DNA from 4 places in the Micromonospora sp. A3M-1-15 genome. Region 1 is predicted to be linked to each of the others. Evidence: riboswitches for the same ligand, from Rfam matches in the RefSeq annotation. Region 1 holds a riboswitch; each other region holds the start of a gene.
The links. A riboswitch is a leader RNA that binds a small molecule or an ion and turns the genes downstream of it on or off. The one in region 1 is predicted to bind cyclic di-AMP.
Positions count from the first base shown of each region.

Region 2: linked by a shared signal. The riboswitch ahead of NLX85_RS21500 (hypothetical protein) and the one ahead of NLX85_RS28665 (NlpC/P60 family protein) in region 1 are both predicted to bind cyclic di-AMP.
Region 3: linked by a shared signal. The riboswitch ahead of NLX85_RS08930 (hypothetical protein) and the one ahead of NLX85_RS28665 (NlpC/P60 family protein) in region 1 are both predicted to bind cyclic di-AMP.
Region 4: linked by a shared signal. The riboswitch ahead of NLX85_RS01730 (C39 family peptidase) and the one ahead of NLX85_RS28665 (NlpC/P60 family protein) in region 1 are both predicted to bind cyclic di-AMP.

Region 1 covers NZ_JANAVK010000007.1:22,029-29,777, forward strand. The annotation lists gene NLX85_RS28660 (N-acetylmuramoyl-L-alanine amidase) at 1-1,311, opposite strand, end outside; cyclic di-AMP (ydaO/yuaA leader) riboswitch at 1,520-1,657, shown strand; gene NLX85_RS28665 (NlpC/P60 family protein) at 1,726-2,706, shown strand; gene dcd (dCTP deaminase) at 2,767-3,345, opposite strand; gene NLX85_RS28675 (pyridoxamine 5'-phosphate oxidase family protein) at 3,424-3,969, shown strand; gene NLX85_RS28680 (zinc metalloprotease) at 4,040-5,023, opposite strand; tRNA gene NLX85_RS28685 (tRNA-Gly) at 5,265-5,338, shown strand; gene NLX85_RS28690 (hypothetical protein) at 5,683-7,191, shown strand; gene NLX85_RS28695 (glyoxalase/bleomycin resistance/extradiol dioxygenase family protein) at 7,475-7,749, shown strand, end outside.
Region 2 covers NZ_JANAVK010000004.1:219,992-227,740, reverse strand. The annotation lists gene NLX85_RS21510 (AAA family ATPase) at 1-1,228, shown strand, start outside; gene NLX85_RS21505 (cation diffusion facilitator family transporter) at 1,320-2,234, shown strand; cyclic di-AMP (ydaO/yuaA leader) riboswitch at 2,378-2,509, shown strand; gene NLX85_RS21500 (hypothetical protein) at 2,514-3,581, shown strand; gene NLX85_RS21495 (hypothetical protein) at 3,679-4,188, shown strand; gene NLX85_RS21490 (SRPBCC family protein) at 4,190-4,642, opposite strand; gene NLX85_RS21485 (STAS domain-containing protein) at 4,745-5,104, opposite strand; gene NLX85_RS21480 (hypothetical protein) at 5,532-5,936, shown strand; gene NLX85_RS21475 (cellulose binding domain-containing protein) at 6,000-7,749, opposite strand, start outside.
Region 3 covers NZ_JANAVK010000001.1:1,898,420-1,906,168, reverse strand. The annotation lists gene NLX85_RS08940 (MarR family winged helix-turn-helix transcriptional regulator) at 1-208, opposite strand, end outside; gene NLX85_RS08935 (carbonic anhydrase) at 427-1,095, shown strand; gene NLX85_RS08930 (hypothetical protein) at 1,159-2,178, opposite strand; cyclic di-AMP (ydaO/yuaA leader) riboswitch at 2,182-2,313, opposite strand; gene NLX85_RS08925 (YibE/F family protein) at 2,468-3,793, opposite strand; gene NLX85_RS08920 (DUF6153 family protein) at 3,993-4,415, shown strand; gene NLX85_RS08915 (DUF305 domain-containing protein) at 4,501-5,127, shown strand; gene NLX85_RS08910 (metal-sensitive transcriptional regulator) at 5,172-5,471, opposite strand; gene NLX85_RS08905 (heavy-metal-associated domain-containing protein) at 5,626-5,835, shown strand; gene NLX85_RS08900 (DUF748 domain-containing protein) at 5,872-6,852, shown strand; gene NLX85_RS08895 (cation-translocating P-type ATPase) at 6,867-7,749, shown strand, end outside.
Region 4 covers NZ_JANAVK010000001.1:371,810-379,558, reverse strand. The annotation lists gene NLX85_RS01740 (hypothetical protein) at 159-611, shown strand; gene NLX85_RS01735 (hypothetical protein) at 771-1,547, shown strand; cyclic di-AMP (ydaO/yuaA leader) riboswitch at 1,853-1,994, shown strand; gene NLX85_RS01730 (C39 family peptidase) at 2,203-3,033, shown strand; gene NLX85_RS01725 (alpha/beta fold hydrolase) at 3,139-3,891, shown strand; gene NLX85_RS01720 (CDP-glycerol glycerophosphotransferase family protein) at 3,900-5,597, opposite strand; gene NLX85_RS01715 (bifunctional cytidylyltransferase/SDR family oxidoreductase) at 5,619-7,130, opposite strand; gene NLX85_RS01710 (ABC transporter ATP-binding protein) at 7,275-7,749, opposite strand, start outside.

The DNA of each region.
Region 1 (7,749 bases):
CGCCTTCATGAGGTCGAAGTAGTGCGACCAGTCCCAGTACGGGCCCGGGTCCCAGTGCATGCCGGCCACGGTGCCGGCGGTGGTGCCGGGCACGTTGTCGTGGCCGATGATGTGCTGCCGGTCCAGCGGGATCTGGAAGCGCAGGGCCAGGTGCCGGACCAGCTTGGCCGACGCCCGGTACATCGCCTCGGTGTACCAGGTGCCGTGCCCGGCGAAGCCCTCGTGTTCGAGGCCGATGGACTTGGCGTTGACGTACCAGTTGCCGGCGTGCCAGCCGACGTCCTTGGCCTTGATGTGCTGGGCCACGTAGCCGTCCACCGAGCGCAGCGTGTAGTGCCAGCCCAGGTAGTCGGCCCGCTTCACCAGGTCGACGCTCGGGCGGAAGTAGCCCTCGGTGTCGTGGATGACGATGTACTCGATCTTCTGCTGGGCCGGCCGGTTCCCGAGGTCGTGGTTGCCGTAGTCGCCCGGGTCGGCGCTGAGCTGCTCGTAGGGGGCCGGGATCCACTCGCAGGCGAGCCGCACCGGGCACTCCAGGCCGTCCGGCCGCTCGGCCCGGCGCAGCCCCAGCTTGTGCAGCCCGGACTGGTCCGGCGTCACCGTGGTGGCGGCCAGCGTCACCCGCTGGCCGTCGTCGGTGGTCCGGGCCGCGCCGAGGCCGAGCTGGTCGTAGACCTCGTCGGCGAAGGCCGCCGCCGCGTCCTCGGTGTCCGCGCCGGAGTAGCGGGCCACCGCGCCGTACCAGGCCGCCGGGTCGGTGCCGGCCCCGACCGGCGCGCCCAGTTCCTTCTGGTACGAGGCGAGCAGCGCCGCCCCGCCCCGGATGTTCGCGGCCGCGTCGGTGCGCAGCGTCTCCTCGGCGAGGCCGGTGAGCGCCGCGGCGGCGTCGAGCGTCTGCAGGGACGCCTGCGGCAGCACGTCCTCCGCCGGCGCCGACGCGGTGGCCGGGTCGAGGGTGAGCGGGCGCGAGTCGTCGCCCCGCGGGTCCTCGTCCTCGTCGACGTGGCCGCTGGCCGGGGTCGAGAGGACGTGCTGGGCGTCGGTGAGGTGCATCGGGCCGTAGCCGCCGCTGGTGCTCGGCTGGCCCGGGTGGGTGTCCCAGCGCGACTCCAGGTACGAGACGCCGAGCAGGACGCTCTGCGGCACGCCGTACTCCGCCGCGGCGGCGGCGTACTGCTCCTGGCGGTCGGTGGTGGTTTGGGCGGTGCTCGGTTCCGCGGCCACCGGTCCGGTGGCCACGAGCGCGGTGGCCGCCGCGACGGCGGCTGCCAGCAGCATCCGTCTGCCCGACGGCGGGGGTGAGAGGTGCATCGAACCTCCAGACAGGGATGGGGGTCACTGCGTCCTCACCCTCGCCCCGCGCAACCTCCGGGTCAATACCTTTCCGAGAGGTAATCTGCCGTGAAAAAAACCTTCGGGCACGGAGTGTCACGGCGTCTTGGGTTGCGGATCGGTAACGGCCATCTCTACTCTGGTCAATCGTCGGCCGCCAGTTTCACCGTCCAACCCGGGTGGTGACGGTTCGACACCGCCGAGTCGCCTCCGGGCGAGCCGGGGACCCAGGTACCTGGGGTGAATCCGCAGCCACTGCGGTAGGGCGGCTCCCTTCCCGCCCGAACCCGTCAGCTAACTCGGTAGGCGGGCACGAAGAAGGAGTACGGAAGCCCGGTGGCACACCATGCCCCGCGGCCACCGTCGAGCCGGTCGGTCGACCGGTCGACGGCTGTGCCGCGTTCCCGCTGGTCCCGCTTCACCACCGTCCTCGCCGCCCTGGCCGGCACCGCCGTCGTCCTGACCGGCGGCGCCACGGCGGCCCACGCCGAACCGTCGGTCACCGAGATCGAGCGCCAGATCGACCAGGACTGGAACAAGCTCGAACCGATCATCGAACAGGTCAACGCCACCCGCGAGCAGCTCGCCGCCAAGCGCAAGCAGGCCGCCGCGCTCGCCAAGCAGATCGCCCCGCTCCAGGCCCGGGTGGACGCCGCCCTCGGCCAGGTTGGCGGCCTCGCCGCCGACGCGTACAAGGGCGACAACAACCTCTCCACCGTCAACGCGCTGCTGGGCAGCCGGTCGCCGAGCGAGCTGGTGGACGGCCTCGCACTGCTCGACCGCTTCGCGAACCGCCAGCAGGCGCAGGTGCGTACCGTCGCCGAGCTGCGCGACCAGCTGGCCGCCAAGAAGCAGCCGCTGGACGAGATGATCAGCGAGCTGGCGCGCACCGAGGCGCAGCTCGCGGCGAAGAAGAAGCAGATCGACGCCGAGATCGTCAAGCTGCAGAAGCTCCGGCTCAAGGTCTACGGCAGCGGCGGTGGCGGTCCGCTGCGTCCGGCGCCGTGTCCCGCCGGCTACCCCGGTGGCCCGGCCGGCGTGGCGGTCAAGTTCGCCTGCGCCCAGATCGGCAAGATCTACGTCTGGGGCGCCGCCGGCCCCGACCACTTCGACTGCTCCGGCCTCACCATGGCGGCCTGGGCCAAGGCCGGCGTCTCGCTGCCGCACAACGCCCGGCAGCAGCACGACGTGACCAGGCGGGTGAGCCGGAGCGAGCTGCGCGCCGGCGACCTCGTCTTCTACTACAGCGACCTGCACCACGTCGCCATGTACGTCGGTGACGGCTGGGTGGTGCACGCCTCCCAGTCCGGCAAGCCGATCACGATGAAGCGCGTCGACGACGGCCAGATCAACAGCTATGGCCGCCCGGGCTGACCGGTCCGCGGGGGCTCCCGTGCCGCGGGGGCCCCTGCGCCGTTCCCGAGTGCCGGTCGGTCAGCGGGTCGGCCAGGTGCGCCAGTTCTGCCAGGACCGGCTCGGGGTCGGCCCGCGCTGCCCCTGGTAGCGCGACCCGTAGACCGCCGAGCCGTACGGGTGCTCGGCCGGCGAGGAGAGCCGGAAGATGCAGAGCTGGCCGATCTTCATGCCCGGCCAGAGCGTGATCGGCAGGTTCGCCACGTTGGACAGCTCCAGCGTGACGTGGCCGGAGAAGCCCGGGTCGATGAAGCCGGCCGTGGAGTGGGTGAGCAGGCCCAGCCGGCCCAGGCTGGACTTGCCCTCCAGGCGCCCGGCGAGCTGGTCGCCCAGCGAGATGACCTCCAGCGTGGAGGCGAGCACGAACTCGCCCGGGTGCAGCACGAACGGCTGGCCTTCCGGCACCTCCACCATCGAGGTGAGATCGTCCTGCTGCACGGACGGGTCGATGTGCGTGTAGAGATGGTTGTTGAAGACCCGGAACAGCCGGTCCAGGCGTACGTCGATGCTGGACGGTTGCACCAGCGTGGGCTCGAAGGGCTCCAGCGCGAGCGTGCCCGCCTTGATCTCGGAGACCAGGTCGCGGTCGGAGAGCAGCATCGGAACACCATAGCGACCGGTACGGGTGACCTGCGTGTCGGACTACATCTTCGTACACCTGTTCGATAGAATGTCCGCATGGCTTCCTGGTCCGAATTCGCCGCCGACGAGCCCCGACTCGCCGACGAGATCCGCCTCCTGTTGCAGCAGTACGGGCCGGGTTTCGGCTACCTCGCCACGGTCCGTGCCGACGGCGGCCCGCGGGTGCACCCGGTCTCCCCGGTCATCACCGACGACGGTCTCTGGTGCTTCGTCATCGACTCCCCCAAGCGCCGCGACCTCGAACGCGACGGCCGCTTCGCGCTGCACTCCTTCCCGCCGGAGGAGAGCGACGACGAGGCCTACGTGGCTGGCCGGGCCCGCCCCGTGACCGATCCGGCGACCGTGGCCCGGGTGGCCCGGATCGGCCGGGCCGCCTCGCAGGGCGACTGGCGGCTGTTCGAGTTCACCGTCGACGTGGCGATGCTGACCCGGCGCGACCAGGTGACGCACCCCGGCGGCGGCCGGCCGGAGGTGCGGGTCTGGCTCGACCCGGGGGCCGGCGCCCCGGCCCGGCGCGACCCGCTCGCCTCGGAGGGGCGGCGCGGCCGGCACGGCTTCGACACCCGCCGCCCGGCGGCCTGAACCCCCACGGAAAAGCCGGTGCCGACCCCGTCCGAGGACGGGACCGGCACCGGCGTGTGGTGCGGGGCGGTCAGGCCGCGCGGTAGGCGTTCCACGCGGTGAGCATGCGGCTCGCCTGACCAGGGGTGAACTGGTACATGCACGAGTCGTAGGTGTAGTCCATGAAGTTGGTGATCGGGTCCAGGCCGGCGGTGGTGCAGGTGTCGCGGCCGGTCGGGCACTCGAAGGCCGGCGAGGCCTCGGCCGGGGTGTCGGAGACGCTGTCGCCCGAGCCCGAGCAGCCACCCTGGAAGGTGTGGTAGAGGTTCAGCCAGTGGCCGACCTCGTGGGTGCCGGTGTCGCCCTGGTTGTAGTTGGTCGCCGTGCCGCCCGGCAGCGACTCGCTCAGCGCGACCACGCCGTCCATGCTGTTCAGCTTGCGCTGCGGGAAGGTGGCCCAGCCGAGCAGGTCGTCGCTCAGCTCGCCCAGGTAGAGGTTGAGCGTGTTCTTGCCGCCCTCGCGCAGCGAGGTCTTCATCGAGCGCTCGGCCGAGGAACCCTGCACGATCGGGTACCAGGCGGCGTTGGTGACGTGGTGCACCTTGGTGAGCTGGAAGCTGAAGGCGGTCGGGGCGCCACCGGTGGCACCGGCGTACGCCTTGTTCAGCACGTCGATCTGCTGGGTCACCATCGAGTCCGGGATGTTGCCCCCGGCCCGGGTGCTGTCCCGCTGGATGACGTGGACGACGACGGGGATGGTGACCGTGGCCAGCGTGGTGGCCCCGGCGCCGGCGCGGAAGTTCGCCCGCTCACGCAGCGCCGCCGCCAGGTCGGCGTCGCGCTCACGGACCTGCTTGGCGGTCAGCTCGTTCGGGTCCAGCTTGGCCGTGCCGCCCTTCTTGATCCGCGCGTCGGAGTGGACGTCAGCGGGTCCGACGCAGGACGCGTCGGGGGCGGCCGAGAAGGCCGAAGCAGCGGGGACGACGCCCACGGCGGCGGTGCTGAGCAGCAGCGCGAGGGTCGTCGACGCGACGCCGGCGGTACGCCGGGTCAGCAGGTTGGGACGCAGTCCCATGGGCCCACCTCTTTCGAACGGCATGACAGGGGGTATGTCACGCCGGGTCGGAAACGTGTGGGAGACGTTACATCCGATCGAAGGATTTGAGAACGGCCATATGTTGCCGTGCGGAAACTTTCCGCTGCTGATCGGCGCTCCGCCGTGACAAGATCGTTTCGGTCCGGTTGCGACGCGTGATCACGCTGCGGGGGTACCTGGGTGCAGGGAGGTGGTGGCCTCAGGTACAGTGGTGCCGCCTGCGGGTGTAGTTCAATGGCAGAACATCAGCTTCCCAAGCTGACAGTGCGGGTTCGATTCCCGTCACCCGCTCCAGCGTGAAGGCCCTGGCCAGGACGACAGTCCCGGTCGGGGCCTTCGGTGTTTCCGGTCACGATCATGCCGCGTGCCATTGGCCCATGGGCCACCGTGCTCGCCCTGCCACGAGGCATCGCAGCGACTCGCTTCCAGAGATTGCCCCCTATGTCCGCCACGGGGACCATTCGGCTGGTACGCGAAGCGGCCTCACGAGTTTCGGGTCGCAGCCGTACCTTATCCTCAGCGCACCATCCATCGATGATCTTGCTGCACGGGGAGAGTAGATGAAATCTTGGCGCCTTCGCGCGCTTGTCACAAGCGTGGCCGCTGCCGCGGTTGTCCTGTCGATCACGACTCCGGCCGTGGCGGCGTCGGCCGCCGGTCCGGTTCTCGAGATCGAGTCGATCGCCTTTGACCGCGCCGAGGTTGACGTCACGCAGGACTATGCCAGCGTCAATCTCACGTGGACGATCACCGACCGGGCCACCAATGCCCAGCGGATCAACGGCGCCGTCGAGCTGCGCCAGTTTGCCGGCGATGTGGAGGTCGGCCAGCCCCGCACCGTCAGCTACGACCTGCAGTGGGGGCGGGCGCAGATCGGGGGCTCCGGGACGGCGCAGAGGTCCACGTACGTCTACGAGTTCACTGTGCCGCGCTACTCGTCGGCGGCCGAGACGGTCTGGCGGGTCACGAAGGTGACCATCGCCGACGATGTCGCCCATGCCCGCACGGTCCGGGACCCGGGCCCGGCCGCGCTGGCCGTGACCCAGCTCGTCGACGCCGAAGGGCCGGTCGCCGAGCAGCTCTACTTCGACTTCGACCAGCCGCGCGCCTTCTACGACGACGGTTCCGGGGTGACGTTGCGCTACCGGGCGCAGATCGTCGACGAGTCTGCCTTCAGGAAGGGCAAGCTCACGCTCGCCGGCCCGAACGGCGTGCGGCTGAGCTCCACGTTCCAGCTCACCCAGAGCGGTTCGCAGTGGTCGTGCAATGGCGAGACGGCCTGGGACCCGACCTGGGTGACCTGTCCCGTCTCGATCGGCGTGCCGGCCGGCTCTCCCTCCGGCACATGGCGGGTCGCCCGGCTCGACCTGACCGACAGCTGGGGCAACACCCGGACCGACACCTCGCCGGAGGGGCCGGCCCCGATCCAGGTGAGCCGCAACGACGTGGTCAGCGCCTCGGACTTCGCTCTCACCAAGTCCCAGGTGAACAACTGGCGCACGCAGGCGTCGACGGCGCTCACCTTCACGCCGCACGGCGCCGTCGGCGGCCTGACCTCCGTCGACGTCGACCTGTCCTGGTGCTCGCAGCCGTCCCACACCCCGTCGGTCGGTGACGACGGCACGGTCTCGGTGGAGATCGTCATGCCGTCGGGCTGGGCAAGCTCTTGCAAGATCGACGGGGTCAAGCTGACCGACGGTGCCGGCAACGTCGCCTTGTACGGCACGGCTTACGGCGCCCCCGACCTCGGCCTCACCATCACGCAGGTGCCGGACGAGAAGGCACCTGTCGTGCTCTCGGCGAAGCTGCCCAAGGCGACCTGGACGCAGCAGGAGACCGAGGACGCGTGGGGCCTCGGCTTCGACGTCACGGTCGAGGTCGACCAGTTCGCCCCGATCTCGGGGTTCAGCGCGACGATCTACGACAGTGAGGGCGTCTCGCAGGGCGGTATGTACGGCGGTGAGTCCGACGACGGCACCGGCGTCTTCCACCTGGCAGTGTCGACCGACCGGCTGGCACCCGGGCAGTACACGATCGGGTTCTCGCTGACGGACCAGGCCGGGAACACGAGCATGTGGGGTTACCCGAACAACGCCGGTAACCCGATTCCCAACGGTCCACTGGTCCTGACCGTCGTCGCCGACTGAGGTCCGGTCCGACCCGGCCTGCCCGGCCGGGTCGGACCGCTCCGGCGGAGGTCAGACGGAGATCGCCGAATTCCACGCTGACAGTGCCGGTTCGATTCCCGTCACCCGCTCCACATGTAAGGCCCTGGTCGGGACGTGAGTCCCAGCCAGGGCCTTCGACGTTTCCCAGTGGCTGGACCACCTTGAGCGAGACCTCGTCTGCCCGGACGGCAGCGTCTCCGGTGGAGTCGGCCGTCGGCACGACTGGGGAGACGCTGCTGGCGAGGTCCGGCATGCTGTGGGAATGAGCGAGGAACCGAAGGATCGTTCCGCCCGGTCCGGCGACACCGTGCCCGCTGCACCGCCAGTGATCTCGGTGATGTTGATCGTCTCCGATGCAGAAGCCGCAGTCGCCTGGTACAGGACTGCGCTGGGCGCGACGGAGCTGTGGAACCTCGGTGGCGTCGCCGGCCTTGAGATCAGCGGCGCCCCCTTCTTCCTCCACCAGGTCAACCCCGAGAACCCTACGGAGACCAGTCCCGGCCAGGCGGGGGTCACGAGCGCCCGCATCGAGGTGTT
Region 2 (7,749 bases), on a different contig from region 1:
GGTGCGGGACGCGGTGCCCGACTCCCCCACCGAGCTGCGCCTGCTCTACCGGGGCGAGCTGCTCCGGCTGGAGCGGGCCGAGCTGGACGCGGTCCGGGACCGGACGCTGTCCCGGGGCGGGCGCCGCAACGAGGTGCGCCGAGCGGCCTTCGACGCGGTCCTCGGCGTGCTCTGGGCGCAGGCCCGCGCGCTGCGGATCGGCCGGCTGCCCGAGCAGCCCGCGTTCGAGGACGAGATCATCGAGCGGCCGGAGTTCCGCGAGTTCCTCAAGGCCTGGTGGCCCCGGCTGCACCCGCGGCACGTGCTGGACTGGCTGGCCCGCCCCGAGCGGCTGCGCCGGTACGCCGGCGGCATCCTGTCCGGGGCCGAGATCCGGCTGCTGACGCAGGCGTACCGGAGCCTGGACGCCGAGGGGCTCACCATCGCCGACGTGGCGCTGCTGGACGAGCTGGACGCGCTGCTCGGCAAGCCGGTGCAACGGGCGAGGCCGAAGCGGGACCCGTACCAGCTGGCCGGCGGCGTCCGCGAGCTGAGCACGGCCGCCGACCGGCAGCGGGCCGCCCGGGCCGCCGCCCGGGAGCGCCCGGAGGACTACCGCGACTACGCCCACGTGGTGGTCGACGAGTCGCAGGACGTCTCGCCGATGCAGTGGCGGATGATCGGCCGGCGCGGCCGGCTGGCCTCCTGGACGGTGGTGGGCGACCCGGCGCAGACCGCCTGGACCGGCGACCCGCAGGAGCTGGCGCGGGCCCGGGACCAGGCGCTGGGCCGGCGCCGCCGGTACCGCTACGAGCTGACCACCAACTACCGCAACTCGGCGGAGATCTTCGCGGTGGCGGCCGCGGAGATCCGCCGCGTCCACCCGGACCTCGCGCTGCCCACCGCCGTTCGTTCCACCGGCGTGGCGCCGGTGGAACGGACCGTGCCCGCCGCCGAGATGGCCGCCGCCACCGCGGCGGCGGCCCGCGCGCTGCTGGCCGAGGTCGAGGGCACGGTGGGCGTGATCACGCCGGTGCCGCGTCGGGACGAGGTGGCCGGTTGGCTGGGCGACCTCGGCGGCCGGCTCCAGGTGGTGACCAGCCTCCAGGCCAAGGGCATGGAGTACGACGGGGTGGTGCTTGTCGCACCGAGCGAGATCCGGGCCGATCCGGGGTCGGGCGTGCGCACCCTCTACGTGGCGCTCTCCCGGGCCACCCAGCGCCTCACCACGCTCGACCCGGTCGGCTGACGGCGGCTTCCCGCCCCCCACGTTCACTTGCACATATAGCGATGTGAGCATAGATTGAGCTCGGCCGGGGCGACGGACGGAGGGTGTGGGCGTGGGCGCAGGTCATGACCACAGCGGCGCGGTGGCCAACGCCGCGCACCGCCACCGTGGTCGACTCTGGGCCGCGTTCGGGCTGCTCACCGCCCTGATGGCGGTCGAGGCGGTGGCCGCGTTCGCCACCGGCTCGCTGGCCCTGCTCTCCGACGCCGGGCACATGTTCACCGACGTCCTCGGCATCGGCATGGCCCTCGCCGCGATCAGCGCCACCCGGCGGGCCGACACCGACCCGCAGCGCACCTTCGGGCTCTACCGGCTCGAGGTGCTGGCCGCGCTGGCCAACGCGGTGCTGCTCGGCGCCGTGGCGGTCTACGTCCTGATCGAGGCGGTACGCCGGTTCGGCGAGCCGCCGGAGGTGCTCGCCGGGCCGATGCTCGCCGTGGCGGTGCTCGGCCTGCTCGCCAACGTCGCCGCGTTCGCGCTGCTGCGTGCCGGCGCCGAGGAGAGCATCAACCTGCGCGGGGCGTACCTGGAGGTGCTGGGCGACCTGCTCGGCTCACTCGGGGTGATCGGCGCCGCCGTGGTCATCGCGCTCACCGACTGGTGGTGGGCCGACCCGCTGGTCGCCGTGGCGATCGGGCTGTTCATCCTGCCGCGCACCTGGCGGCTCGGCCGGGCCGCCGTCCGCATCCTGGTGCAGGCCGCCCCGGAGCACCTCCAGGTGACCGCCGTGCACGACCGGCTGGCCGCCGTGCCGGGCGTCGCCGAGGTGCACGACCTGCACGTCTGGACGCTCACCTCGGGCATGGAGGTGGCCTCGGCGCACCTCACCATGGTCCCCGGCGCCGAGGTGGGCGACGTGCTGGCCGCGGCCCGCACCGCCCTGCACGAGGACTTCTCGATCGATCACGCCACGTTGCAGATCGAACCCGGAGCGTCTCCCGGGGCCTGCGGTGCGGTCGAGTGGTAATTAGGGCAATCTTAAATTCAAGTGGCTATTGTGCACTTGTGCCGGTTTTGACCGGGCCACCGGCTCCCACCTGCGGAGCCGGCCCGGAGCAGCGCCGGTAGGCTCGACCGCGGCCCCCGCCGGGCGGCGCCCACCGGCGCCTGCGGCGGCCGTCGCCTAATCGCCCGCAGGGGCGAGCCGGGGAACCACGTTCGTGGGGTGCATCCGCGTCAGCGGTAGGGATCTTCCGTCCCGAACCCGTCAGCTAACCCGGTCGGCGGTTGACGGAAGGACACGTGAATGCCCCCAGTGGCACCTGTACGACGGACGGCCGCCCGGTTGGCGGCCCTGCTCATCGCGACGCTCACCCTCGGCGTCGTGGCCGCGCCGGCCTCCCCCGCCCCGGCGGCTCCGGCGACCGGCCTGCTCGCCGCCGCACCCGGCGACGACGAGGGCGGCACGCCCGCGCTGCGCGCCCAGCTCGACGCGGCCAGCAAGGGCTGGCTCGAGGCGCGGGCCGCGTTGAACCGCTCGGTGACCCGGCAGCAACAGCTCACCGCCCAGCTCAAGACGGTCAACGCCGAGTTGACCGTGCGCGACGCCAAGGTCGGCGAAATCGCCGGGGTGGCGTACCGGGCCGGGCGCATGGGCACGGCCGCGGCGCTGCTCGGCAGCAGCAGCCCGGAGGGCTTCATGGACCGCGCGGCGGCGCTGGAGCAGGTGGCCGCGCACGAGGACCGGGCGCTGCGCGACCTCATCGAGACCCGGGACGAGGCCACCCGCACGCAGGCCGCGCTCACCGGCGAGATCCAGGAGCAGCGCAAGCAGGTCGCCGTGATGGCCAAGCGCAAGCAGCAGGCCGAACGTGCCCTGGAGGTGGCCAACGACCGCGCGTCCAGCAGCGGCGGCGGCAGCGTGCAGGGCACCTCCTCGGCGAACGCCAAGCCGGCCCCGCGCAACGCCGACGGCTCCTGGCCGCCCGAGTCGTGCAGCGTCAACGACCCGACGCCGGCCGACGGCTGCATCACCCCGCGTACGCTGCACGCCCTCCAGCAGGCCAAGGCGGCCGGCTTCACCCGGTACGTGTCCTGCTACCGGCCCAGCGGCTCGGGCGAGCACCCGAAGGGGCGGGCCTGCGACTTCGCCGCGCAGACGGACGGCTTCGGCGGCGTGGCCACCGGCGGCGACAAGACGTACGGCAACAACCTGGCCGCCTACTTCATCCGCAACGCCGACCCCCTCGCCGTGCTCTACGTGATCTGGTACAAGCAGATCTGGCTGCCCAGCAGCGGCTGGAAGGCGTACAGCGGCGGCAACGGCGACCCGTCCAGCGACCACACCAACCACGTGCACCTGTCGGTGTACTGACCCGCCCCGGCGGCACCCGGCCTACGCCCCACGACGTACGCCGGGTGTCGCCGCACGGCCCACGACGCGGCGCCCACGACGGCCGAGCATCGGGGGCATGAGTCGACTCTCCCCCGCCGGGCGCAAGGCCCTGCTCACCCTGCACGTCGTCACCTCGGTGGGCTGGCTCGGCGCCGACCTGGTGCTGCTCACCCTCGGCGTGGCCGGGCTGCGCGGGGCCGACCCCGAGGTGGTCTACCCGGCGGCCGCGCTGCTGGTCACCTGGCTGTTCGCCCCGCTGAGCGTGGTGGTCTGGCTGGTCGGGCTGGCCAGCGCGCTGCTCACCCCGTGGGGGTTGCTGCGCTGGCGCTGGGTGCTGGTGAAGTTCGCGGTCACGACCGTGGTGCTCACGCTGGTGCTGCTCCTGCTCACCCCGCGCGTCCGGCACCTCGGCGAGCTGGCCGGGGCGGCCACCACCCACCTGCGCGTCGACCTCGTGGTCGCGCCGACCGTCTCCAGCACGCTGCTGCTCGTCGTCACGGTGCTGTCCACGTACAAGCCGTGGGGGCGGCTGCGGCCGGCCCGACCGGCGGCCCGGCGACCGGCGCCGGTCGGGCGGCGCGGCTGAGTCAGGCCGCCCGCCCCTCCAGGGTGGCGCCGAGCCGGCTCGCCAGGCCGAGGTGGGCCGCCCGGGCCTGCCGGAAGGCGTACCCGAACAGCGGCGCGGGGGCGGAGAGGGTGATCTCCACGTCGATCCGCACCACCCCGTCGGGCTCGTCACGCAGCCGGGTGTGGTTGCGCACCGTGGTGGCCGGCTGCTGCCGGGCCACGGTGACCACCTCGTCCTCGTTGGCGATCAGCACGTCGGCCTGATAGGTGACCGGGAAGTGCAGCGGGCCGAGCTCCAGCCGGTCGGTGATCGCGTAGCTGGCCAGCGCGCCCGGGCGGGGCGGCAGTTGGCGGACCCGCACGATCAGCGGATGCAGCTCGCCCTGCCGACTCAGGTCGCCGAGCAGGGCCACCGCTTCCGCCCGGGTGCAACGGGCCTGCACGGTGTAGCTGAAGCTGTCGCTGCTGAGCAAGCGGTACCCCCTCGCCGTCGTGGATCCGCACGATCGTCCCGTACCGGAGCCGGGCTGGCAACGGGTCGGAAGTCCCGTCGACCAGCGAGGGGTGGGCGCCGATCAGGCGCCGGGGAGCACCTCACGGGTGCTGTCGGCGAACCAGGGCTCGGGCGCGCCGAAGAGGCCGAGCAGGCCGGTCACCCACAGCTGCCGGTGCACGAACCGGCTCGGCTCGGTGACCACCAGCTTGACGCCGCTCACCTCGCAGGTCTGGAAACCGGCGACCATGGCGCTGATGCCGACCGAGTCGATGAAGGTGACGAGCCGCATGTTGAGCTCGATCCGGGAGGGGCGGCCCTTGGCGAGCACCTCGGCGATCGCTTCCCGCACCTCGTACGCGGTGTCGACGTCGATCTCGCCCCGCGGGGCGATCTGGACCACACCACCGGCCAGCACCGACTTCACGATCGACAGGCTCACGCGAGCACCTCCACTCGCCCGTACGGGCGCCTCATCAGTACGCGGGCCGCGACCGAGAGTATTCCTCCGACGGCCTCGGTCGCCACCCCTCGGGATGAGCAATTCGCGGACTGGGCACACCTGGGCACCCTGATCCGGACCTTCGGGCTCCGATCATCCCCGCGGCGCCGGTCCCACCGGTCGATCGACCGGGGCGGGCCCGGCCGATCCGCCGACCCAGGGTAGCGGGCCGCCGCACGTCCCGGTGGCACCCGACCCCCCGGCGCGTCCGGGTGGACTGTCCCCTGGCGCGCCGACGCGCCCCGCCGGGGTGGTTTGCGCCGGGTCGGGTCGGGGCACTGGGCACGGGGAGCGAACCGTCACGCGCCGGATGACACCCGGAGTCCGAACCGGCCACCGGACTTCGGCACCCCGAGGAGGTAACACCATGTTCGGATCCACCCTGCTGGACCGCCGCAGCAAGCCCGAGCGGGTCGCCGACCAGGCGTGGCAGCACCTGCTCGCCGCCGCCGGCTCCGCCGGCGACAGTGTGCGGGACGCCGCCCGTTCGGCCCGCCGCAACTCCTCCGGCTTCGCCGACGACGCCACCGACCTGGTCGGCTCCGCCGCCGAGGAGGCCCGCCGCCGGTCCAGCCTCGCCTTCGACGCGCTCGCCGGCCGCCGGCCGGCGCTGCCCTGGACGCTGCTGATCGCTGCGGCGCTCGCCGGTGCGGCGATCGGCTGGGCCGCCGGCACCGCCGCGCGGGCGGCCGGCAGCCGCGAGCGGGACGTCGACGAGATCGAGTTCGTCGACGTCGACCGCCCCAACTCCCCCGCCGGCCTCGACGGCTGAGCGGGACGCGACGGTGGCCGTCCCCGGCGTCGGGGACGGCCACCGTCGTGTGTGCGGGTGCGGTCAGCGGGCGGTGCAGGAGACCGTCGGGGCGCGGTTGCCGCCGGTGTACGTGCCGGTGAAGCCGGCCGTGGTGACTGCTCCGACGCCCAGGTTGCCGTTCCAGCCGGCATCCCGGACCGTCACGGCCGACCCGCTCTGGGTGTACGACCCGTTCCAGAGCTGGGTGATCTTCTGGCCGTCGGGGAAGGTCCAGGCCACGGTCCATCCGGCGATCGGGGCGGTGCCGGAGTTGCGCACCGTCACCTCGCCCTGGAAGCCCCCCGGCCAGGAGTTCGTCACCGCGTAGGTCGCCGCGCAGCCGCCGCTGGTCGGCGACGGGCTGGGCGAGGTCGGCGACGGGCTGGGGGACGTGGGCGACGGGCTGGGCGAGGTCGGCGACGGGCTGGCCGAGGTGGGCGTCGGGCCGGGCGTGCCGCCGAGCCGGTCCGCCACGAGAATGCCCCGGCCGTTGGTGCCCAGGTAGACCCGGCCGTAGACCCGCGGATCGCCGGTGAGCGCCTCGCCCGCGTTGCCGTACTGGTGCTGGTCGTCGTTGATCCGCACCCAGGCCGCGCCGGCGTTGTCCGAGCGGTACACACCCTGCCTGCCGTCGACGGTGCCGACGGTGAACAGCGCGGGGTACGTCTGCCCGGGGGCCGCCTTGCCGAAGCCCACGTTGACCGTCGAGGTGACGCCGGCCAGCTTCGTGAAGCTCGCGCCGGAGTCGGTCGAGTGCCACAGCCCGCCCTCGCCGGCCAGCCAGACGTCGCCCTCGCGGCCGGGCACGGCCTTGACCTTGACGCCGGTGGTGGGCAGGCCGCTCGCCGCGGTGGCGGTGAAGCTCGCGCCGCCATTGGTGCTCACGTGGAACCGCCCGCCGCTGACGCCGTAGAACTTGTTCGGGTTGACCCGGTCGGACTCGACGACCGCGTTCGCCGGGATGCCGGTCGCGGCGGTCCACGAGGTGCCGAAGCCGACCGAGCGGACCACCGGCTGGCCGGCGTCGCCCGGGGCCCAGACGAACTGGCCGCCGTCGGCGGAGGCGGCGACCGTGCCGCCGCTGTTGATCCCGGACGGCTCGCTGCCCTGGAACCAGTTCGCCCCGCCGTCGGTGGAGAACGCGACGTGGCTGTCGTTGGGGCGGTCCGCGTCGGTGAAGTTGCCGGCCCGGACCAGCACGGCCGGCTTGGCCTCGGCGTAGTCGAGGCTGGTGGTGCTCGTGAAGGTCGGCTGGGTGAACATCATCGGCGGCACCGCGTCGAGGTCGGTGTGGCGGAAGCCGCCGATGTCACCGAGCGCGCTGACCAGCGGCGCGCCCGAGGGCGGGCTGACCAGGTCGAGCACCGCGGTCTCCTCCAGCCCCTTGACCATCGGCTTGACGGTGAACTGGCCGCCGGTGTCCCACTTCGTCAGCTCGGTGGTGCCGTAGACGGTCGCGCCGGTGCCGTACATCATCCGGTTGCTGTCGAACGGGTCGATCTCCAGCGACTCGTTCATCCAGCCCAGCTTCGGGCTCTCCTCGGGCGGCGCCGGGTTGGTGCCGAAGGTCAGCCAGGGCACCGAGGAGATGTCCATGGTGTACTTCTTCGTGCGGTTGGGGTAGCTGGCGAAGTCCCAGATCCGGGTCCAGGTCGCGCCCCCGTCGGTGCTGCGCCAGAAGATGGCGTCCGGCCACCAGGAGATCTGGGTGGCCACCATGAGGGTGTTCGGGCGCTGCCGGTCGATGGTCAGCCCGGAGTAGCCGAAGTAGGCGTCGGCGCTGGACGACGGG
Region 3 (7,749 bases), on a different contig from region 1:
CCCGGGTGCGGTGGAGGTAGCCGCCGGCTTCCAGGTCGGCGACGATCGCCTGGGCGGCCCGCTCGGTCACTCCCACCTCCTCGGCCACGTCCCGCAACCGCGCTGTGGGGTTGCGCGCGATGGCCAGCAGCACGTGCCCGTGGTTGGTGAGGAAGGTCCAGTTCCGGCCGCTCCCGTTCTCGCCTGGTGTCGTCGCCATGGTCGTCATGGTATGGCCCTTTCCCGCGTCTCCCGGTCCTGCCCCGGCCCCGGCCGGCACGGCCGGACCGAGCCCCGGCGCCGCCGTCAAGGGCGGCTCAACGTATGAAATGCGTATCACGTAAATCTTGACGTACCTTGGACTGCGTGTGACGGTTGGTGCCGAGGCCGCCTCCGTCGCCGGCCGGCTGACCAGGTCGTTTTCGCGCGAGGACGAGGTGAGGATGGATGCCGCCGACCACTCCCGAACAGGCGCTCGCCGAGCTCCAGGCCGGTAACCGGCGGTTCGTCACCGGTGCCCCGCGCCATCCGAATCAGGACGCCGGACACCGGGCGGCGGTCGCCGACGGGCAGCACCCGTTCGCCGTGATCGTCGGCTGTTCCGACTCCCGGCTCGCCGCCGAGATCATCTTCGACCGCGGCCTCGGTGACCTCTTCGTGGTCCGCACCGCCGGGCACACCGCCGGCCCCGAGGTGCTCGGCAGCGTCGAGTACGCGGTGACCGTGCTGGGCACCCCGCTCGTGGTGGTGCTCGGCCACGACTCGTGCGGCGCGGTCCAGGCCGCCCGCGAGGCGGTCCGCACCGGCACCTCGCCGTCCGGGCACCTCGGCGCGGTGGTGGACGCCGTCGCGCCCAGCCTGCTCCGGGCCGGCCGGGACGGCGTCGAGGACCTGGACGCCATCGTCGACATCCACATCGCGCAGACCGTCGAGGCCCTGGTGGCCCGGTCCGCCGTGCTCGCCGAGCGGGTGGCCGCCGGTGAGTGCACGATCGTCGGCATGTCCTACCGGCTGAGCGCCGGCGAGGCGCGCACCGTCGCCCAGATTCCGGCCACCGCGCCGGTCACGCCGGTGCCGGCCCCGGCCGCGCCCGCCGACCCGGCGCTCGCCGGCTGACCGACCCGCCGAACGTCGAGGGGCCGGCCCGCATCGCGGACCGGCCCCTCTCGGCGTATGGCGTCAGAGCAGCGACATGTGCACGTGGTCGGTGTGGTTGGAGGGCCCGCTGTAGGACTTCCAGCCGGTGGCCGGGAACCAGATCTGCCGGTTCCAGATCACGTAGTAGATGCCCAGCCGGTCGGCGTTGCGGATGAGGAAGGCGGCGACGTTGTTGCCGTACATCCGCTGGTCCTTGGTCCGCCACGGGGAGAAGCCGCTGTTCTGCAGCGACCAGTCGCAGGCCCGGCCCTTGGGATGCTCCCACGGCCCGCCGGGGCGGTAGCAGCCCACGAAGCGGTTGAAGCCGGCCCGCTTCACCTCCTTGTACGCGTGCAGTGTGCGCGAGGTGATGCAGCCCGAGGTGGTCGGGTCGTTCTCGCTGCACGACTCCGGCTTCCAGTCGCCGTCGGCGGTCCGGCCGGGGCCGATGCGGGCGACCGGAGAGGTGGCCGAGACCAGGCCGCCGGTGAAGCCGATCCCACCGACCAGCTGCAGCGCCTTCTCCGTCTCGGCCTTCTCGCGGGCCATCGCGTTCTTCTGCTTCTCCTGCTCGCGCACCTCGACGTCCAGCGCGATCTTGGCCTGCTCGGCGCGGTTCTTCGCGGCGTTGATGGCGGCGAGCTTCTGCGCGTTCATCAGGTTCAGCTCGTCGAGGGCGGCCGCCCGCCGGACGAACGAGTCGGGCGTGTTGCTGTCCAGCAGCATGGCCATGGCGCCCATCCGGCCGGTCCGGTAGGACTGCGCGGCCATCTGGGCCACCTGCGGGCTCAGCGCGTCGAATTCGTTCTGCGCCGCCTTCACCTCGAGGGCGAGCTGGAGCTGGCGCTTGCGCGACTTGTCCAGCTTCGCCTTGGCCTGGAGGTAGGCCCGGTTGGCGGTGTCGATGGCCTCGGTGATGAGGGGGTCGTCGTCGTCCTCGGAGTGCCCCGAGGGGGTGGGGGTGGTCGGCGCGGCCGTCGCCGGGGCCGGCCCCACCAGCACGGTGAGCGCGGCCACGACGGCCACCACGGGGGTCAGCCAGCGCCGCAGGGGTGCCGTCACAGTGTTCCCTTCCGTCGGCCGCCGACCGGGTTAGCTGACGGGTTCGGGACGGAAGTGGCCCCTACCGCTCGCGCGGATTCACCCCATGTACCTGGTTCCCCGGCTCGCCCGCGGGCGATTGGGCGGCGGCACCGCTGGCGCCGGTGCGCGCCTTCGGCGGTGACCGGCAGCGAGGTTACCCGAGAGTCCTCCCGGTGTTCTACGTCCGGAAGCCGACCAATAGCGAGATTTCGTCCTCGCCCAGCGTGACCAGGATCGCGTTTGGAATCCGTCATCACGCTGCGGAGTGTCACCATGCGGCCTCCGTGTTCCTGTCGCCGCCGGGCCACCCGCCGGTTCGCGGCCCGGGCGCCCCGCCGAGCGCCTCCAGCGCCTCGTCCCGCCCGGCCGGCGGCCGGGGCGCGGGAGGATCCGCCGGGCCCGCGGCGGTCCCGCGCCGCCCGGCGGTGGTCACCAGCGCGGCCAGCCCGGTGGTCAGCGGTACGGCGGCGATCAGGCCGAGCGTGGCCACCGCGCTGCGGACGATCTCCTGGGCCAGGAACTCGCTGGTGAGGATCTGGCTCACCGGCCGGGAATCGGCGACGAGCAGGAGCAGCAGTGGCAGCGAGGCGCCCGCGTACGCCAGCACGATCGTGTTGACCGTGGAGGCGATGTGCGCCCGGCCGACCCGGGTGGCCGCCCGGTAGAGGTGCCGGCGGGACAGCGCGGGGTTGGCGTGGGCCAACTCGGTGACCGTGGCCGCCTGGGTGACCGTGACGTCGTCCAGCACGCCCAGCGAGCCGATGACGATGCCGGCGAGCAGCAGGCCGTGCAGGTCCACGTCGCGCTGGAGCATCGACAGGGTGGTCGCGTCCTCGCTGCCGAAGCCGGTGAGGTGGGTGGCGGCCGTGGCCAGGGTGCCGAGCACCCCGGTCAGCACCAGGCTGCCGAGCGTGCCGAGCACGGCCACCGAGGTCTGCGCGGTGATCCCGTGGGTCAGGTAGAGCACCACGAACATGATCAGCGCGGCCCCCACGATCGCCACGAGCAGCGGCGGCTGGCCGGCGCCGATCCCGGGCAGCACGAAGCCGAGCAGGACGGCGAAACTCGCCGCGAGCCCGCCCAGCGCGGCCAGCCCGCGCCACCGGCCGAACGCCACGATCGCCACGGCGAAGAGCACCGCCAGCCAGACCAGCGGCGCGCCGCGCTGGTGCTCGGCGATGTTGTAGCTCTTCACCGCCGGGTCGGCCGGGTCGGTCAGCTCGACCAGGATCACCTCGTCGCCGACCTCGACCCGGGGCGCGCCGGGGCCGGAGGGCACCGGCGTCTCGACCTGCCGGCCGGCGTCCGGGCCCTGCTCGGCGGCGACGGTCACCGTGCCGCACGGCCCGGCGGAACCGCCCGGGCTCCCCTCCGGCGCCTCCGGGGTCGGCGGGCAGGGCTCGGTCACCACCCGGGTCACCGTGCCGTGGTAGCGGGGCAGCGCCGGGGCGTCCGCCGGTTCCCGGTCCTGCCGGGGCCAGAGCACCAGCGCGGCGACCACGGTGATCAGGAAGAGCGGCACCACCGTGGCGACCAGGATCCGCCGTACCCCCGGTGGGGCCGACGGAGCGGGACGGGTGTGGTCGGCGCCCATGGCGTCTCTCCCAACGATTCGCAACGGGATTCGTGTCTCCGGGGCCGGTCGGTCCGCCGGACCGGCTGGTGCGCCGCGGGACGGACGCGGGCCGGGTCGTCGCCCCGGAATGGTAGCCAGGCGGGTCGGGGACGCCCCGGGACACGGTGCTGCGGCGGTTCCGCCGGGGCGTGCCGGATGGGCCGGTTACCGTGGTGACATGGTGGGCTCGGCGGCGACCGGACGGTGGGTCCGGCTCCTGCTGCTGCTCTGCACGCTGGTCGGGCTGACCGCGATGCACACCCTGGGCCACGGAGCCCACTCCCCGTCGGGACACCCGGCGGGCCATCCGGCCGGGCACACCGCAGCGGTCGCCATGGTCGCGGACTGCGTGGGCGACGGCTGCCCGGCGCGGGCGCTGCCGCCGGCCGATCCGGGTGGGGATCCGTCCGGGTGGAGCGTCTGCCTGGCCGTCCTCGGCGCGTTCGCCGTCGCGCTGCTGGTCGTCGTGCTGCTGCGGACCGGCTCACGGGCCGCCGTCGCGGCGGCCCGCGGCGCGCTCCGGCATCCCACCGGCCCGCGCGCCCCGCCACCCCGGCTCTACGGGCTGCGCCTGGCGACGACGTCGGTGCTGCGCAGATAGGACGCCCGACGCGAGGGGACCGGACCACCGGCGCCCCGCGTCCGTCGTCCGCTGCGTACGTTCCGACACTGCGAAAGGCACACTCGTGTTCACTCGTACCATCGCGCGCCGGGCCGCTCTGGCCGGCGCGAGCGTCACCGTCGCTCTGGCCGTGGCCGCCTGTGGCGACGATCCGACGGCCGGCCACGGCATGCCGGGCGCGGCCGGCAGCGCCACGCCCGCCGCGGGGGCCTCGGCCTCGTTCGACGCCGCCGACGTGATGTTCGCCCAGATGATGATCCCGCACCACCAGCAGGCCGTGGAGATGTCCGAGCTGGCGGAGACCCGGGCGGCCGACCCGGAGGTGAGGAAGCTGGCCGGGCAGATCAAGGCGGCCCAGGGGCCGGAGATCGCCACCATGCGCGGCTGGCTCGCCGCGTGGGGCCGGCCGGCGCCCTCGATGAGCGCCGGGCACGGGATGCCGGGGATGGACCACGGCATGCCCGGGATGATGTCCGAGGCCGACCTGGCGACGCTGAGGGCGGCGTCGGGCACCGACTTCGACCGGCGGTTCCTCACCATGATGATCGCCCACCACGAGGGCGCCATCACCATGGCGAAGGAGGAGATCGCCCGCGGCGCCCACCCGGACGCCACGGCGCTGGCCCGGCAGATCGTCACCACCCAGCAGGGCGAGATCGACGCCATGAGGAAGATGCTCGACCGGCTCTGAGCCACGTGTCGGGTGCCTCGCCGGCGGCGGGGCACCCGGCCCGGTCAGCCGCGCTTCATGAGGCGGCCGACGGCGGCCATCATCTCGGTGGCCATCTCGTCGGCGCGGCCCTCGGCGGCGCCTTCGTGCATGCAGTGCCGGGCGTGCCCGTCCAGCAGGCCGAGGCCCACCTTGTCGAGCGCGGCCTGGATGGCGGAGATCTGGGTCAGCACGTCGATGCAGTAGCGGTCGTCCTCGACCATCTTCTCGATGCCGCGGACCTGGCCCTCGATGCGGCGGAGCCGCGCGAGCAGTTGGTCCTTGCTGGCGGTGTAGCCCCGGGTCGGGGTCGTCGGTGCGGTCATGACGTCAAGGATAGCGTACCCCTCGGGGGTATGGTACGGTCCTGTTCGTGGCCGATACCCCCACGGGGTAACGGTACAGAAAGTGGCAGCCGTCTCTCTTCCGCTTACCCCCAGGGGGTATATGATCGGAGGCGGCAGGAAGGGGAGATGCGCGATGGTCACCACCACGTACCAGGTGCAGGGCATGACCTGCGGGCACTGCGTCAACTCGGTCAGCACCGAGGTGAGCGCGCTGCCGGGCGTCACCGACGTCCAGGTCGACCTGGCCTCCGGCCGGGTCACCGTCACCAGTGAGAGCCCGTTGGACACGGACACCGTCCGCGCCGCCGTCGACGAGGCCGGTTACGACCTCGTCGGGGCGTGACGGGTCCGAAAGACCCGAAGAAACCGAGGTACCACGATGAACACGGCGACGAAACTGAGCGGCTTCGCCCTCGGCCTCGCGGCGGTGTTCGGCACGGCGTACGGGGTCGGCCACGCGGCCGGCCCCGTCACCCCGGCCGCCGAGACCCGCCACGACGCCACCGACGCCGGCCACGGCTCCGCCGGAGCCGACCACGGTGACGGCGGCCACACGGCCACCGCCACCGCCCACCTGCCCGGCGGGCTGCTCGTCTCCGAGCGCGGCTACACCCTCCAGCCGGTGACCGCCCCGGCGGGCGAGTTCGCCTTCCGCATCACCGGCCCGGACGGCCGGCCCGTCACCCGCTACGACGTCGCGCACGACAAGCGCATGCACCTGATCGTCGCCCGCCGAGACCTCTCCGGCTTCCGGCACGTCCACCCGGAGCTGGCCGCCGACGGCACCTGGCGGGTCGCCTCACCGCTCGCCGGTCCCGGCGTCTGGCGGGCGTTCGCCGACTTCACCCCGACCGGCGGAGGGCCGCTCACACTCGGGGTCGACGTCACCGTCCCCGGCGCGCTGGACACCCGGCCGCTGCCGGCCCCGGCGACCAGCACCACGGTCGACGGCTACACGGTCACCCTCACCGGCACCCCGGAGCCCGGCCGGACCAGCCGACTCACCCTGACCGTCAGCCGGGACGGCCGGCCGGTCACCGACCTCCAGCCCTACCTGGGGGCGTACGGGCACCTGGTGGCGCTGCGCCAGGGCGACCTCGCGTACCTGCACGTGCACCCGGAGGGCGCGCCCGGCGACGGGCGGACCCCGGCCGGGCCGGCGGTGACCTTCGCCGCCGAGGTGCCGTCGGCCGGCACGTACCGTCTCTACCTGGACTTCCGGCACGGCGACGCGGTGCACACCGCGGAGTTCACCGTGGTGGCCGGTGACCAGGCCGCTCCGGCGCCCGCCGCGCCGGCCCCCACGACCGCACCGACCCCGGACGCCGACCACGGCACCCCGGGTCACGGGCACAGTTGACAGGAGGTGCCGCGATGACATCGACCGCGAAGTCCCTGCCGGTCGCGCCGAACATGATCGAACTCGCGATCGGTGGCATGACCTGCGCCTCCTGCGCCGCCCGGATCGAGAAGAAGCTCAACCGGATGGACGGCGTCGAGGCCACGGTCAACTACGCCACCGAAAAGGCCAGCGTCCGGTACGCCGACGAGGTCACCCCGGACGACCTGATCGCCACCGTCGAGAAGACCGGCTACACGGCCGTCGTCCCGCCGCCGCCCACCCAGGTGGGGGCCGGGGCGACCGCGGAGCCGGTGGACGAGCTGCACGGGCTGCGTACCCGCCTGTGGGTGTCGGTGGCGCTGACCGTGCCGGTGATCCTCCTGGCCATGGTGCCGGCCTGGCAGTTCGACTACTGGCAGTGGCTGTCGCTGACCCTGGCCGCCCCGGTGGTCGTCTACGGCGGGCTGCCGTTCCACCGGGCCGCCTGGATCAACCTGCGGCACGGCGCGGCGACCATGGACACCCTGGTCTCGCTCGGCACCCTGGCCGCGTTCGGCTGGTCGCTCTGGGCCCTCTTCCTCGGCGACGCCGGGATGCCCGGGATGACCCACCCGTTCCGGCTGGACATCACCCGCACCGACGGGGCCGGCAACATCTACCTGGAGGCCGCGGCCGGGGTGACCGTGTTCATCCTCGCCGGCCGCTACTTCGAGGCCCGGTCCAAGCGGACCGCCGGCGCCGCCCTGCGCGCCCTGCTGGAGCTGGGCGCCAAGGACGTCGCGGTGCTGCGCGACGGGCAGGAGACCCGGATCCCGGTGGACCAGCTCGTGGTCGGGGACCGGTTCGTGGTCCGGCCGGGCGAGAAGGTCGCCACCGACGGCGTGGTCGACGAGGGCACCTCGGCGGTCGACGCCA
Region 4 (7,749 bases), on a different contig from region 1:
GCGCGGCCCGCCGGCGTCGCCCGCCGCGGCCGGATCCGGCAAGGGTGTCCCGCCGCCCCGCGCCGGCCGGTGTCCACCTTGGACGTCGTCCGGTTGACGGATGGCGCGACACGCCCGGCGGCGGTGCGATGTGGCGGCATCGGCGGTAGTTTGTACCCGTGCTGCCGATCGCGCTCGCCTGTCCCGTGTGGTGGGTGGCGCGCTGGATCGCCCGCACACTGGCCAGCCTGGCCGTGCTCGCCGCCTGCTCGTTCGGCGCGGCGGCGCTGCCGGTCGGCGGCGCCGCGACCGCACCGGTGGCGTCCTCCGCGGTGGCCCCGGTCGAGGGCCTGACCCTCCAGCCCGGCGCCGGCGCGCAGCTTCTCGGGGACGGGGCCGGCCGGACCGCCGTCGTCACCGGCCCGGACTTCCGGGGGACAGCCGGCCGGGCCGCCGTCGTCGCCGGGCGGGATCTCGAAAGCGGGGCGGACGTCGACCGGCAGGCCGTGCCCGCCGGTGGGCCCGAGCCGGTGGCCGTGCCCCGGGCCGCGACCCGCCCGGCTGACCGGCCTGTCGTGCTGGCCGGGCTGGTTCCCGCGACCGTCGGCTCCCGGGCCCCGCCCGCCCGCTGACCCCACCCGTGGGCCGCCGGCCCGCGCCCACCGCACGCACCGAACCTCACCCCCGCACCCGCCCGTCGGCGGCCCGGCACCCGTTCCCGGTGCACACCGCCGCTCCCACGGCTCGTGCGGACACCTCTCCGCCACGTTCTCTCCCGTGAGGTGCCGACCATGCCGCAGACCGTTCTCTACCGCTTCCTGACCGAGGTCCCCGAGGCCGCCGCGATCTGGTCGGCCCTGCTCCTGCTGGCCCTGGGCCTGCTCGCCGTGCTGATCGCCCGCCCGGAGCGGGACGACGGGCCCGATCCGGTGCCCGACCCGGTCGCCGAGGAGGCCGCCCGCCGGGCCGACCTGCGCCGCTACGCCGACGAGGTGGCGGTGGCCGCCGCCGGGGCCGCGCAGACCGCCCGGAGGCGGCGGGAGCAGTGGCTGGCCGCCCAGGACGAGGCGGACCGGTCCTGGCGGGCGTACGACGAGGCCGAGGCGGCCGCCCGCCGCTTCGCCGGAGCCGCCGCGCTGCCCGCACCGCACACCCCGCGCACACCGGCCGAGTACGCGGCCCGGGAGCGCTGGCTGCACCACGCCGCGATGGCCGCGCACTGGCGGGGCGACCTGAGCGCCCGGCAGCTCGCCGACGTGCTGGCCCGCCGCAACGGGTGGGACCCGCGCCGGCACCCCGCCGAGCAGGAGATCGTGCTGGCCCGGGCGGTACGCGAGGGCCGCCGGGCCGGCTGGGCGGCGGCCGCCGAGCGGGAGCGGCGGGCCTGGCGGGACGCCGAGCTGGCCGCCGAGGCGGCCCGGACCCTGGCCGCGGAGGCGTACGCGGCGGCCGACGCGCTGCGCCCCGCCGTCGCGGGCGACGCCGCGGCCACGGTGCCGGGGCGGGACGAGACGGCGCCGGCTCCGGTCCCGGCCGCCGCGCGCTGGCGCCCGGCCCGGGCCGGCTGACCGGCGGGGTCGGCCGAATCGTTACCCGAATTCGGTGAGCCCGGTCACCCCGACCGCGGAAACGGTCATCGGGGCCGGGTCGGGCGATTGACCCCCGCAATTCCGGGACGGTCGCCACCGGATGTCCGCTTTTTGCCGCGCGGTGCCGCCGTAACTGCTCGTCCCATTGAGTGAAGTGAGTGACCGAGTGTTCCGATATCTGTAGTGGTGCACGAGGTTTACGCAGGTGGGAGTGCTTGGCAGCCGGCGTACCCCCCGGTAGTGTCGGCGCGTCCGGAGCGGTTTTCGATCGCAAGAGGCGACGCCGCGCCGACCCGCCTAATCGTGTTCTCACGAACCGGGGACCCACAGCAACACCGGGGTGAATCCGCGGGCCACGGCCTGCGGTAGGGCGTACTTCCCGCCCGAATCCGTCAGCTAACCCGGTCGGCGGTCACGGAAGGAGTGCCATTCCTCGTGCCCACCCCTCGCTCGTCCCCCCGCCTCCACGGCATCGCGGTGCCGGCGCTCGCCTGACGGCGACCGAACCCGGCAACCGCCCCGACCGCCCGGTCCCCCCGGGCGCTCCCCGTTCCGCGGCCATCCGCCCCGCAGCGCGCGTGAGTTCCTCCGCGCGGCGGGCCGGCGTGTGCCGCCACGCCCCGTGGAGGAAACAGTGAAGCACCACCTGAAGCGTCAGCTGCGCCGCCTCGTGACCGAACGCCCGTACCAGATCATCGCCGGCTCGGCCGCGGCGCTCGTGCTGGCCGGCGGCGCCGGCGCCGCCGTCGCCGCCGGCGACGACGCCCCGGTCCAGCAGGAGAACACCGCCGCGGTCGCCGAGCTGGGCTCCCGGCTCGGTGAGGTCGCCAGCCGGGGCGAGGCCCGGGTGGCCGTCCCGTCGCCCTCGGTCTCGCCGAGCGCGTCGCCGTCGGCCGCGAAGCCGGCCGCCAAGGCCACCGCCGACCCGGACACCACCCCGAAGGCCAAGCCGAAGCCCCCGTCGACCAAGGTGCTCGACTACACCTACGAGGCGCAGACCGCCTACTGGAACTGCGGCCCGGCCGCGGTGCGCAACGCGCTCAGCGCGAGCGGCGTCGAGACCACCCAGGACGCGATGATCGCCCCGCTGAACGCCGGCGAGAACGGCACCAACTCGGCCGAGGACACCACCCGGGGCCTGAACCAGATGGTCAAGGGCAACCCGTACCGGACCCACATGTTCGGCGGCTCGGCGAGCCCGGAGAAGATCGACCAGCTCCAGGCGGACGTGGTCAAGGCGATCACCGACGGCCGGGGCGTGGTGGTCAACATCGCCGGCGACGCCACGGACACCGACGGCGGCTGGCACTCGTTCCCGGGCGGCCACTACATCGCCGTGGTCGGCTACAAGAACGACGGCCGCACCGTCCGGATCGCGGACTCGGCGAACGCGGCGCTGCCCGCGTACTGGATGAGCACCATCGACCTGGCGAACTGGGCCGCCACCCGCGGCTACTCCGCCTGATCACCCCTCCCGTCGGGCACCGGCTCCACCGAGCCGGTGCCCGACGCCGTCCGCGCCGGTGTCCGCTCTCGCGCCGGGTGTCCGTCCGGTGGCACACTGCGCCCTATGGGCGACGAGACGGGTACCCGCCATCTGCTCCTGCTGCACGGCATGGGCGCCACCGGTGAGGTGTGGCTGCCCTGGGCGCCGCTGCTGGAGCGCCACTGGGCGGGGCGCTGGCTCGCCCCCGACCTGGCCGGGCACGGCTGGTCGCCGCCGCTGCCCGGCTACTCCTTCGAGGCCCTGGCCCGGCGCGTGGTCGAGGGGCTCGGCCCGGTGACCGAGCGGCTCGGCCCCCACGACCGGCTCGTGCTGCTCGGGCACTCGCTCGGCGGGGTGGTCGCGCTGGCCCTGGCCGCGCGGTCGCGGCGCCTGCCGGTCGACGCGGTGGTCGGGCTCGGCATCAAGGCCGTGTGGTCCCCGGTCGACCTGGAGAAGGCCCACGAGCTGGCCGCCCGGCCGGTGACCTGGTTCGCCACCCGGGACGAGGCGGCCCGCCGCTACCTGCGGGTCTCCGGGCTGGCCGGGCTGTTCGCCCCCGACCACCCGGTGGTGGAGGCGGGGCTGCGCCGCGAGGACGGCCGCTGGCGGCTGGCCATGGACCCGGCCGCGTTCGCGGTGGGGGAGCCCCGGCTGCCAGCGCTGCTCGCCGCGACCGACGTCCCGGTGCTGCTGGCTCGCGGCGAGCAGGACCCGATGGTGACCGACGCGCAGCTCAAGGAGTTGGGCGTCCCGGTCGCCACGCTGCCGGGGCTGGGCCACAACGCGCACGTCGAGGACCCGGCCGCCGTGCTCGCCCTCCTCGACGCGTACCTCTGACCGCCCGCTCAGGCGGCGGGGGAGGGGATCGGCGAGCCGTCCCGCGGGGCGGGCGCGGTCCAGTCCGCCGTGAGCTGCCGGCGGGCGGCGTCGAGGAACACCTCGGCGTACGACTCGGCCGGGAAGTCACCCAGGTAGCGAACGCGGGTGGCCCACCGGTCCGCAGCCTTCGGGTCGGTGTCCAGCAGCTCGGTCAGCACCTCGTCCACGTTCGACATGTCCCGGCGCAGCACGTAGCCGGAGCCGGTGAGGGGGAACCGCTCGACGAAGTGCTCGCCGTCGACGCCCATGTCGGTGACCGCGTACGGCTTGCCGGAGTAGAGCCAGTCGGAGATGACCCCGGAGACGTCCGAGACCAGCGCGTCGGCGCGGTTGACGCACTCGGTGAGGGTCAGGTCGCGGCCGGCCGCCGCCCCCCACAGGTGCGCCCGGCCGGTCTTCGCCCGGTCCGCGGCGAGCAGTTCGGTGAGGCGGGCCAGCTGCCGCGCCGAGGCCGGGTTCTGGGCCGTGTAGGGGTGCGCCCGCAGGATCACCGTGGCCCCGCGGTCGAGCAGCCGGCGGATCACCGTCTCGGCCACCGGCAGCGAGCAGTAGTTGGCGTCGGCGTGGTGCCCGGTCCAGGTGGGCGTGTAGAGCACCGTGGGGTGCGCCGGGGCGGTGGCAGGCTCCCGGCGTACCTCGATGGCCTCGACCTGGGGGCGGCCGACCACGACGAACTTCTCGGCGGGGATGTCCACGCCGGCCCGGGCGTACCGCTCGATCGCCGCCGGACCGGCCACGAAGATCTTGTCGAAGATGGCCGAGACCGGGTTGGCGCTGGGCGCCTTGTCGCTGTCGCCGTGGTGCAGCTGCACGTGGGTGAGCTGCGAGAAGCGGATGCAGTGGCTGTTCTTCGCGCCGTGGTTGACGTAGAAGGCTGCCCGCAGGCTCGGCACCAGGGCCTCGTCCATGGTCTTCAGGGTGGGGCAGAAGACCACCGGCGCGCGGGTCGCGGCGGCCACGGTGGGCAGGAACTCGGGCTCGCGCAGCAGCACCATGAACGGCCGGCCGATCCGCTCCAGGTAGGGCAGCCACATGGTGACCTGGTACTCGGAACCGGGCGGGGCGGAGAAGTAGAGGACGAACTCGGGCTGGTGGCGGCGCACCGCCCGGCCCACCGGGCCGCCGCCGGCCGGCGGCCGGAACCGGCGGCGGGCCAGGTCCAGGCCGACCGCGCCGCAGCCCGCCGCGACCAGCAGCGCGGCCACCAGGGCCACCCCGGCGGGCAGGGCCAGGCCGGCCGCGAGCGCCACGAGGGCGAGCAGCACCAGCAGCGCGTCGCCGAGCCGGGCGGCGACCAGCGGGGTCCAGGACCGGACCGGCAGGTTGGCCGCCCGGATCTCCAGCGCGCCGGCGTCGCGCAGCGGCCCGACCAGCAGCACCAGGCCGAGCAGGACCAGCGCGGTGGCGGCCAGCGCCGGGTCGAAGCCGGCGTCCAGGCGGCGGGCGTAGCCGACCAGGATGCCGGCGGCGACCAGCACCGACTCGGCGAGGCCGTCGGCGGTGGGCCGGACCCGGCGCTCCCAGGCGGTGGCGGCGAGCGCGGCCACCGCGACGGCCAGCCCCCAGCCGGTCGCGCCGGTGAGTGCCACGACGAGGAAGGCCAGCACCGCCAGCCCGGTGGTCAGCACCCGGGCGAGCAGCTTCCGGACCAGGTCACCACGCATCTGGCTCGTCCCGTCCGCCGGTCAGGCGTCGACGCCGGTGGGCAACTGCTCGGCGTCGTGCGCGCCCGCCTGGGCGGGCACCGCGGCGACCGGCTCGCCGGGCGCCCGGCGGACGTCGATCACCTGACCGGTCAGCTCCGAGATCAGCACGTCCAGGGAGGCCTGGGCGACCGCCTCGGCGGAGAGCAGGGTGTGCTCCGGCTCCTCGCCGAACGCCTTGGTGCGCATCGGGGTGGCGGTGCGCTCCGGGTTGACGCAGTTGACCCGTACGCCGAACTCGGCCCACTCGTCGGCGAGCGCCTGGGTCAGGTTGACAAGCGCGGCCTTGGTGGCCGAGTAGAGCGCGTAGCGCGCCCGGCCCCGGGTGTAGGAGCTGGAGGTGTAGAGCAGCAGCTGGCCCTTGGTCTGCTGGAGGTACGGCAGCGACTGCCGGGCGATGGTGACCGGGCCCACGAAGTTGACGTGCAGGAGGCGATCCATCGTCTCCTCGTCCATCTCCGCCAGGGCGCCCTTCTCCAGGATCCCGGCGGTGACCACCACGTGGTCGATGCGGCCGGTCGCCTCGAAGGCGGTCTTCAGCGCGGCGGCCACGTCGTCGGCCCGCTCGACGTGGGTGCCGGTGGTGGAGCGGCTGAACGGGAAGACCTGGGCGCCGTAGCGGCGGGCCAGCTCGGTGAGGTCGTGGCCGATGCCGTAGCTGCCGCCGAAGACCACGATGGTCCGGCCGGTCAGCTCCTCGGAGTAGCTGCGGTGGTCGGTGAGCTTGGGGACCTGGGCGGCGGCGAGCTGGAAGAGCTTGTCCGCCAGGTGCACGTCGACCGGGTGGGTGACCTTGATGTTCTCGTCCGAGCCGTCGATCACCTTGATGGGCGTGCCGGGCAGGTAGCGCAGCACCACGCCGCAGTCGTCGGTGGCGGCGAAGTCCGGGTCGCCCTCGGCCCGCCGGTACGCCTCGCGGATGGTGCCGGAGCGGAACGCCTGCGGGGTCTGGCCGCGGCGCAGCGTGGCGCGGACCGGGATGCCGGTGATGCAGTCGTCCTCGTCGACCTGGATGATCGTGTCGGCGGACGGGATGGCCACGTCCACCGCCGAGTAGGTCCAGAGCGCGTTCACGCACTCGCGCACGATCCGGGCGCTGACCAGCGGGCGCACCGCGTCGTGGAAGAGGATGTTGACGTCGCCCTCGCCGACCGCGTCCAGCGCGATCCGGGTGGTGTCGTTGCGGGTGTCCCCGCCCTCGATCACCTTGCTGACCTTGCGGAAGCCGGCGTTGGCGACGATCCGCTCGGCGTCGGGCACGTGGCCGGCGGCCATCAGCACGATGATCTCGTCGATCTCCGGCGCGGCCTCGAATACGGCCAGGGTGTGCTCGATGATCGGCTTGCCGGCGATCTTCAGCAGCTGCTTCGGGATGCCCAGCCCGAGACGCGTCCCGGTCCCCCCGGCGAGGATCACGGCCACCGTCCGCGAGGGGCGCCAGGGCGCCGGGCTCGCCGGCGCGGCGTCCGGTGCGGGGGTGCGGTCCTGCGTCATTGCCGTTCCTCACTTCTGCGGGTGGATGGGGTTTTGCGACTGGATGACCGGGTGGTGAACTTTCGCCGGCAACCAGGAAACCTTAACGCGTACGACGGAGCGCACCGACCCGGGCGAGCCCGGGACCGGTGCGCTCCCGGACGGCTACTTCTGGTTCTCGTAGGCGTCGCAGACCTCGTCGGTGGGGCCGTCCATCCTCAGGACACCGCTCTCCAGCCAGATGGTCCGCTCGCAGGTGTCCCGGATCGAGCCGATCGAGTGGCTGACCAGGAAGACCGTGCCGGCGCTGTCGCGCAGTTCCCGGACCCGCTGCTCGCTGCGGGCCCGGAACTTGCGGTCACCGGTGGCCAGCGCCTCGTCGATGAGCAGCACGTCGTGCTTCTTCGCCGAGGAGATGGCGAAGCGCAGCCGGGCGCCCATGCCGGAGGAGTAGGTGCGCATCGGCAGCGAGGCGAAGTCGCCGCGCTCGTTGATTCCGGAGAACTCGATGATCTCCGGCGCCAGCCGCTTGACCTCCTCGGGCGGCATGCCCATGGCCAGGCAGCCGAGCACTACGTTGCGCTCGCCGGAGAGGTCGTTGAGCAGGGCCGCGTTCACGCCGAGCAGGGACGGCTGGCCC